3 regions of the Microbacterium sp. SORGH_AS_0428 genome follow, and region 1 is predicted to be linked to each of the others. Evidence: predicted binding sites of a transcription regulator. Region 1 holds the regulator's gene; each other region holds the start of a gene.
The links. Region 1 encodes HrcA, which represses chaperone genes, less so after heat shock. Its sites were predicted from a motif close to TTNGCACTCGNNNNNNNCGAGTGCNAA; they were not measured.
Positions count from the first base shown of each region.

Region 2: groES (co-chaperone GroES) is a predicted target of HrcA. The motif match lies at 1,069-1,095, and genes of this name have one in related genera.
Region 3: groL (chaperonin GroEL) is a predicted target of HrcA. The motif match lies at 1,083-1,109, and genes of this name have one in related genera.

Region 1 covers NZ_JAVIZT010000001.1:485,807-488,072, reverse strand. Annotated here, with positions in the region: gene QE374_RS02450 (carboxylesterase family protein) at 1-716, opposite strand, end outside; gene hrcA (heat-inducible transcriptional repressor HrcA) at 819-1,856, shown strand; gene dnaJ (molecular chaperone DnaJ) at 1,901-2,266, shown strand, end outside.
Region 2 covers NZ_JAVIZT010000001.1:1,212,780-1,215,045, reverse strand. Annotated here, with positions in the region: gene QE374_RS05805 (class I SAM-dependent methyltransferase) at 1-1,042, opposite strand, end outside; gene groES (co-chaperone GroES) at 1,184-1,480, shown strand; gene rarD (EamA family transporter RarD) at 1,573-2,266, shown strand, end outside.
Region 3 covers NZ_JAVIZT010000001.1:2,849,629-2,851,894, forward strand. Annotated here, with positions in the region: gene QE374_RS13850 (LytR C-terminal domain-containing protein) at 21-623, shown strand; gene QE374_RS13855 (cold-shock protein) at 759-962, shown strand; gene groL (chaperonin GroEL) at 1,146-2,266, shown strand, end outside.

The DNA of each region.
Region 1 (2,266 bases):
GCGGTGGCGGTCGTCCCGAGCCGGCGCGCGATGTCGCGGGCGGGTCGGGCCGCGCGCTCCGTGGTCGCGGCGTCCAGCGGCCCCGACTCGATGATCGCCCCCGCGAGAAGCGGGCGCAGGTCCTCGCGGGCCAGGAGCGCGGCGACGACGGCACCGCCGGCGGACTCGCCGAAGATCGTGATCCGCGAGGGATCGCCCCCGAAGCGGGCGATGTTGCGAGATGTCCACCGAAGAGCCGCGGCCGCATCCGCCAGCCCGATGTTGCGCGGGGCGTCGGGGAGCACCGAGAACCCCTCTGCGCCCAGTCGGTAGTTCGCCGAGACGAACACGATGCCATCGCGCGCGAACGGGGTGCCGTCGTACGTGCTGATCGCCGCCGTGCCGCGCTCGAGTGCCCCGCCGTGGAACCACAGCATGACCGCGGCGCCGTCGGCCTCGCCCGGGCGCCACACGTTCACGGTCAGGATGTCGTCGCCGGGGATGATGGTCGAGGGGAGGAGCTTGCCGATCTCACCCGGGTACGGCGATTGCGGCGATGTGGGCCCGAACGCGGTGGCTTCGCGCACGCCGTCCCATGGCGCGACGGGCTCGGGAAGAGCGAATCGTCGCGCTCCGACCGGGGGCGCGGCGTAAGGGATGCCGAGGTATCGTTCGATCCCCTCGACGCGGGTTCCGGATACGGCTCCGGTCTCGGTGTGGATGACGGGATACGACATGCGACCTCCTCTCGAGAGTCTACGGGTGGCCGTCCGGCGACTCGCCTCGCGAGCGCGCTAGAATTGGCACTCCCAGACCTCGAGTGCCAGGAGGGAGTGCGCATGGTCAGCGATCGGGGACTTGACGTCCTTCGGGCGATCGTCCAGGACTACGTCGAGACGCGCGAACCCGTCGGCAGCAAGTCGATCGTCGAGCGTCATTCGTTCGGCGTGTCCGCGGCGACGATCCGCAACGACATGGCGCTGCTCGAGGACGAGGAGCTCATCACCGCACCGCACACCTCGTCCGGCCGCGTGCCGACCGACAAGGGGTACCGCGTCTTCGTGAACCACCTCGCCGAGCTCCGCCCGCTCACGAGCGCCCAGCGCTCGGCGATCACGGCGTTCCTCGGAGCTCCGGCGGACCTGGACGACATGCTCGGACGCACGGTGCGGGCCCTCACCCAACTCACCGGTCAGGTCGCACTCGTGCAGTATCCGTCGTTCGAGCGCGCGAGCATCACCCACGTCGAACTCGTCCACCTCGGCGGGTCGCGTCTGGTCGTCGTGCTGGTCACCGACACCGGTCGCGTGTCGCAGCGTCTGATGGCCGGTCCCGAGCCGCTCGAGGAGACGGATGTGGCGACGCTCCGTGCACAGGTCTCGGTCCTCGTGACCGGCCAACCGGTGCGCGAGGGCACGCAGCGCGTCGCGCAGGCTCTGGCCGAGGCACTGACCGACAGTCGAGCCGACCGCGCCCTCGGCGCGCTCCTGCGCACCGTCGGCGAGGAGCTCGACGAGTTCCGTCAGGATCGGCTGGTCATGGCGGGGACCGCCAACCTCGCCCGCGCCGAGGGCGACTTCCGCGGCAGCATCTATCCGCTGCTGGAGGCGATCGAGGAGCAGGTGACTCTGCTGCGCCTGATGGGGGAGATGGTGGCCGACGAGCAGGGGCTCGCGGCATCCATCGGACGCGAGAACGAGGCGTTCGGGCTCGTCGAGGCGTCGGTGGTCGCCAGCGATTACGACACGACCGGAGGGCAGGCGCGCGTGGGCGTGCTCGGACCCACCCGGATGGACTACTCCAGCAACCTCGCGGCCGTCCGTGCCGTGGCTCACTACCTGAGCCGTCTGCTGGAAGACGACGAACGCGCGCGCTGAGCGCGTGCGTGACGATTCCGCAGCACGCGGACGGGAAGGCTGAAGTGGCAGACCACTACGAAGTACTCGGGGTGCCTCGCGACGCATCGCAGGACGACATCAAGAAGGCGTATCGCAAGCTCGCGCGCCAGCTGCATCCCGACGTGAACCCCGGTGAGGATGCGGCGGAGCGGTTCAAGCTGGTCACGCACGCGTACGACGTGCTGAGCGACAGCGAGCAGCGTCGCCGCTACGACATGGGCGGCGACAGCGGCGGATTCGGCGGGGCGCAGGGCTTCGGCGGGTTCAGCGACATCTTCGACACGTTCTTCGGCGGCGGCGGTGCGGGACGGGTGCGCCCTCGTTCGCGCACCGAACGAGGACAGGACGCCCTCGTTCGCGTCACGCTCGAGTTGCGAGAGGTGATCTTC
Region 2 (2,266 bases), 730 kb from region 1:
CGATACCGCGCTCGCGGAGGGCGCGGGCGAGCTTCTTCTCGTCGACGGGCAGCAGCTCGCGTACGCGGAAGCTCTGCACGAACGGGCTCGTGACCGGCCGGTCCGAGGTGAGGTAGGCGATGCGTTCGTCGAGCGTGCCCGCATCCAGTGATCGGGCCACGTCGCCGATCAGGCGGGCGCGGATGACGGCGCCGTCGGGCTCGTGCAGGAATGCGCCGAGCCGGCGGGGGTCGACGTCCTCGGCGTCGTGAGCGGCTGTGAGTTCGTGCACCTCGTCGCCGCGGACGACGAGCGCCGCGCGCCGTACCCCGTCGCGGGCCAGCTCACGGGTGAAGAGCACGAGCTCGATCGTCGATCCGTCCACACTGATCCACTGCGCCTCGACACCCTCGGGGATGCTGTCACGATCGAAGCCGGGGCCGAGCTTGATGCCGGTCGGGATCCGCTCGGCGACCTCGAACGCCCAGCCGAGCGCGGGACTGTACTCGTCGGCGCGCAGGCGATCGTTGTGCGCGCCGCCGACCGGGCGCCGCGCGGGATCGAGCCAGACCGCATCCCTGTCGGTGAGATCGACATCCTCCGCGCGGGCGTGCGAGACCGTGACGGTCTCGCCGAAGGGCGCCAGGTTGTAGGCGGCGACGGCCGCGGTGGGCTCGTCGGCGTCGACAGCGGCGACCTCGAGCCCGAGGGCTGCGAACCCCAGGGCGTCGCCGCCGATGCCGCATCCGAGGTCCGCGACCCGACGGCGTCCCGCATCCCGGAATCGTCCGGCATGGCGCGCCGCCACGCTGAGGCGCGTGGCCTGCTCGAGGCCTGCGGGAGTGAAGAGCATGCGGTCGGCGAACGGGCCGAACTTCGCCGCCGCGCGGGAGCGGAGTCGCGCCTGACCGACGACGGCGGAGACGATGTCGGGACCGTGCCCCTGGGCGCGGAGCCTGCTCACGGCCGCCGCGACCGCCGCCGTCGACTCGATCGGCCCGGTCTCATCCAGCAGGCGCAGGCCCTCGGGGGTGAGAAGGGCGCGGAGCTCGCTCATCTCCATCGCTCCAGCCTAGGCGCGACGTCGTGTTGGCACTCGCGTTGCACGAGTGCCAGGACGCCTCTAGACTTGCCATTAGCACTCTCGGTGTGAGGGTGCTAACTGAGTCTTCCGTTTCACGAAGCGAGAAAGAAGAGGTAGACCGTGTCGGTTTCCATCAAGCCGCTCGAGGACCGCATCGTCATCCAGCAGGTCGAGGCCGAGCAGACCACCGCTAGTGGCCTGGTCATCCCCGACACCGCCAAGGAGAAGCCCCAGGAGGGCGAGGTCGTGGCCGTGGGCCCCGGCCGCATCGACGACAACGGCAACCGTGTCCCGCTCGACGTCGCCGTCGGCGACCGCGTGATCTACAGCAAGTACGGCGGCACCGAGGTCAAGTTCGGTGCCGACGAGTACCTCGTGCTCTCCGCGCGCGACGTGCTCGCGGTCGTCGTCCGCTGACATCGCCTGCTCGAAGCCCCCGGCCGTTCGGCCGGGGGCTTCGTCCGTTTCGGGCGCGCCTCACCCCGTGCCCGCGGTCCTAGGCTGGATCGGTGAATCCGCGCACCCCCACCGAGCAGAGCCTCACCGGCGGCCTGTACGCCTTCTCCGCATATCTGCTGTGGGGCGTGCTGCCGCTGTACTTCCTGCTGCTGGCGCCCGTGGGCGCGTTCGAGATCGTGGCGTGGCGCATCCTGCTGTCGCTGGTGTTCTGCGCGCTCCTGATCGCGGTGACGCGTTCGTGGCGGCGCCTGGCGGCGATCCTGCGCCAGGGCCGGCTCGTCGCCCTCACCGTTCTCGCCGGCATCCTGATCTACGTCAACTGGCAGACCTATCTCATCGGCACCCTGAGCGGCCACGTCATCGAGACGAGCCTCGGCTACTTCATCAATCCGATCGTCACCGTCCTGCTGGGTGTGATCGTGCTGCGCGAGCGGTTGCGCCCGACGCAGTGGGTCGCGATCGGGCTCGCCACCGCGGCGGTCGTGGTGATCGTCGTCGGCTACGGAGCGGTGCCCTGGATCGCCCTCATCCTCGCGTTCTCGTTCGGTTTCTACGGACTCGTGAAGAAGAAGATCGGCCCGTCCGTGGATGCGGTCAGCGGGCTCACCCTGGAATCTCTCTGGCTGACCCCTCTCGCCGTCGTGCAACTCGTCGTGGTGGCTGTGACGACCGGGCTGGGCTTCGCCTCCGCCGGGGCGGGCACCACGGTGGCCCTGGCGCTCGCGGGGGTCGTGACGGCGGTTC
Region 3 (2,266 bases), 2.4 Mb from region 1:
GGCTCCGGTAGCATCGTGGGGTGTCCCGAAACCCGCATCCCCGCGACCGATTCGACGACCTGCCGAACACCTCGGGGCGTGTCGGAGCCCACCGCGCCGAGAACCCGCGAATGCGGGCGGGCGTCGTCACGCTCTGGGCGATCGTCGTCACGATCGTCCTCATCGCTGCGGGGATCTTCGGGAGCCTGGTGCTTTCCGGGCGCATCGTGCTGGTGCCCTCGCCGACACCCACCCCGACTCCGACGCCCGAGGTGACGCCCGTGGTCGACATGTCCTTCTCCGTGCTGGTGCTCAACGCGACGCCGGAGACAGGCCTGGCGACCACCATGAAGGACGAGCTGATCGCCAAGGGCTGGGCTGCAGACCTCGTCAACGCGAGCAGTGCCAGTGCCACGGACTTCCCGCAGACGACGGTCTATTACGCGTTCCCGGGCGACGAGGCGGCGGCCAAGGGTCTCGCCGAGCTCATCGGCGGAGCGGACGTCGCCCAGAGCACGCAGTATCAGCCGACGGACGATGCAGGCACGGCCGATGTGGACGAGTCGCAGGCGAAGCAGCTGACGATCGTGATCGGACTCGACCGCACCGCCGCAGGGGCGCCCAGTCCCACGCCGACCCCCTGAGCCTCCCCATCGAGGGCCGCGTGTTTCCGCGGCGTAAATAGTTCGCTGCTGCTGTGTCAACTGTGTCGGATCCGTCGCTTCCACGCTGTTTCCGCTGCATACGATGACTGCGTTCTACAGCATCAGGAGACTCGTATGGCCCAGGGCACCGTCAAATGGTTCAACGCCGAGAAGGGGTATGGATTCATCACCTCCGGCGACGGTGAGGACGTCTTCGTCCACTACTCGAACATCGACATGACCGGATTCCGCGTCCTCGAAGAAGGGCAGGCCGTGGAGTTCACGGTCGGCAGCGGACAGAAGGGTCCGCAGGCGGAGTCGGTTCGCATCGTCGCCTGAGACCTCCTCTCACGAGACCCCCGCGCACCCGTCGGTGCGCGGGGGTCTCGCCGTGTGCTCCGCCTTCTTCCGGGCAACGCGCGGCGGCTTGCACTCCCAGGGGGCGAGTGCCAGAATGAGTTAGCACTCGATATCACTGAGTGCTAAAGACGCAAGCCAACGTCCGGGAGGGACGAGACACACATGGCAAAGATCATCGCTTTCGATGAGGAGGCCCGTCGTGGCCTCGAGCGCGGCCTCAACATCCTGGCCGACGCCGTCAAGGTGACCCTGGGTCCCCGTGGCCGCAACGTCGTCCTCGAGAAGAAGTGGGGCGCACCCACGATCACGAACGACGGTGTCTCCATCGCCAAGGAGATCGAGCTCGACGACCCGTACGAGAAGATCGGCGCGGAGCTCGTCAAGGAGGTCGCGAAGAAGACCGATGACGTCGCCGGTGACGGAACCACGACGGCCACGGTCCTCGCGCAGGCGCTCGTGCGTGAGGGTCTGCGCAACGTCGCGGCCGGCGCCGACCCCATCTCGCTCAAGAAGGGCATCGAGAAGGCTGTCGCCGCGGTGACCGAGGCGCTGCTGGCCGACGCCAAGGAGATCGAGTCCAAGGAGCAGATCGCCGCCACCGCGTCGATCTCCGCCGCTGACCCCGCGATCGGCGAGCTCATCGCCGAGGCGATCGACAAGGTCGGCAAGGAGGGTGTGGTCACCGTCGAGGAGTCCAACACCTTCGGCACCGAGCTCGAGCTCACCGAGGGTATGCGCTTCGACAAGGGCTACCTGAACCCCTACTTCGTGACCGACCCGGAGCGTCAGGAAGCGGTCTTCGAAGACCCCTACATCCTGATCGCCAACCAGAAGATCTCGAACATCAAGGATCTCCTGCCGATCGTCGACAAGGTGATCCAGGACGGCAAGGAGCTCCTCATCATCGCCGAGGACGTCGAGGGCGAAGCCCTCGCGACCCTGGTGCTGAACAAGATCCGCGGCATCTTCAAGTCGGCTGCCGTCAAGGCTCCCGGCTTCGGCGACCGCCGCAAGGCCCAGCTGCAGGACATCGCGATCCTCACGGGCGGACAGGTCATCACCGAGGAGGTCGGTCTCAAGCTCGAGAACGCCACCCTCGACCTGCTCGGCCGTGCCCGCAAGGTCATCATCACCAAGGACGAGACCACGATCGTCGAGGGTGCCGGCGACTCCGCTCAGATCGAGGGTCGCGTGACCCAGATCCGTCGCGAGATCGACAACACGGACAGCGACTACGACCGCGAGAAGCTGCAGGAGCGCCTCGCCAAGCTCGCAGGCGGCGT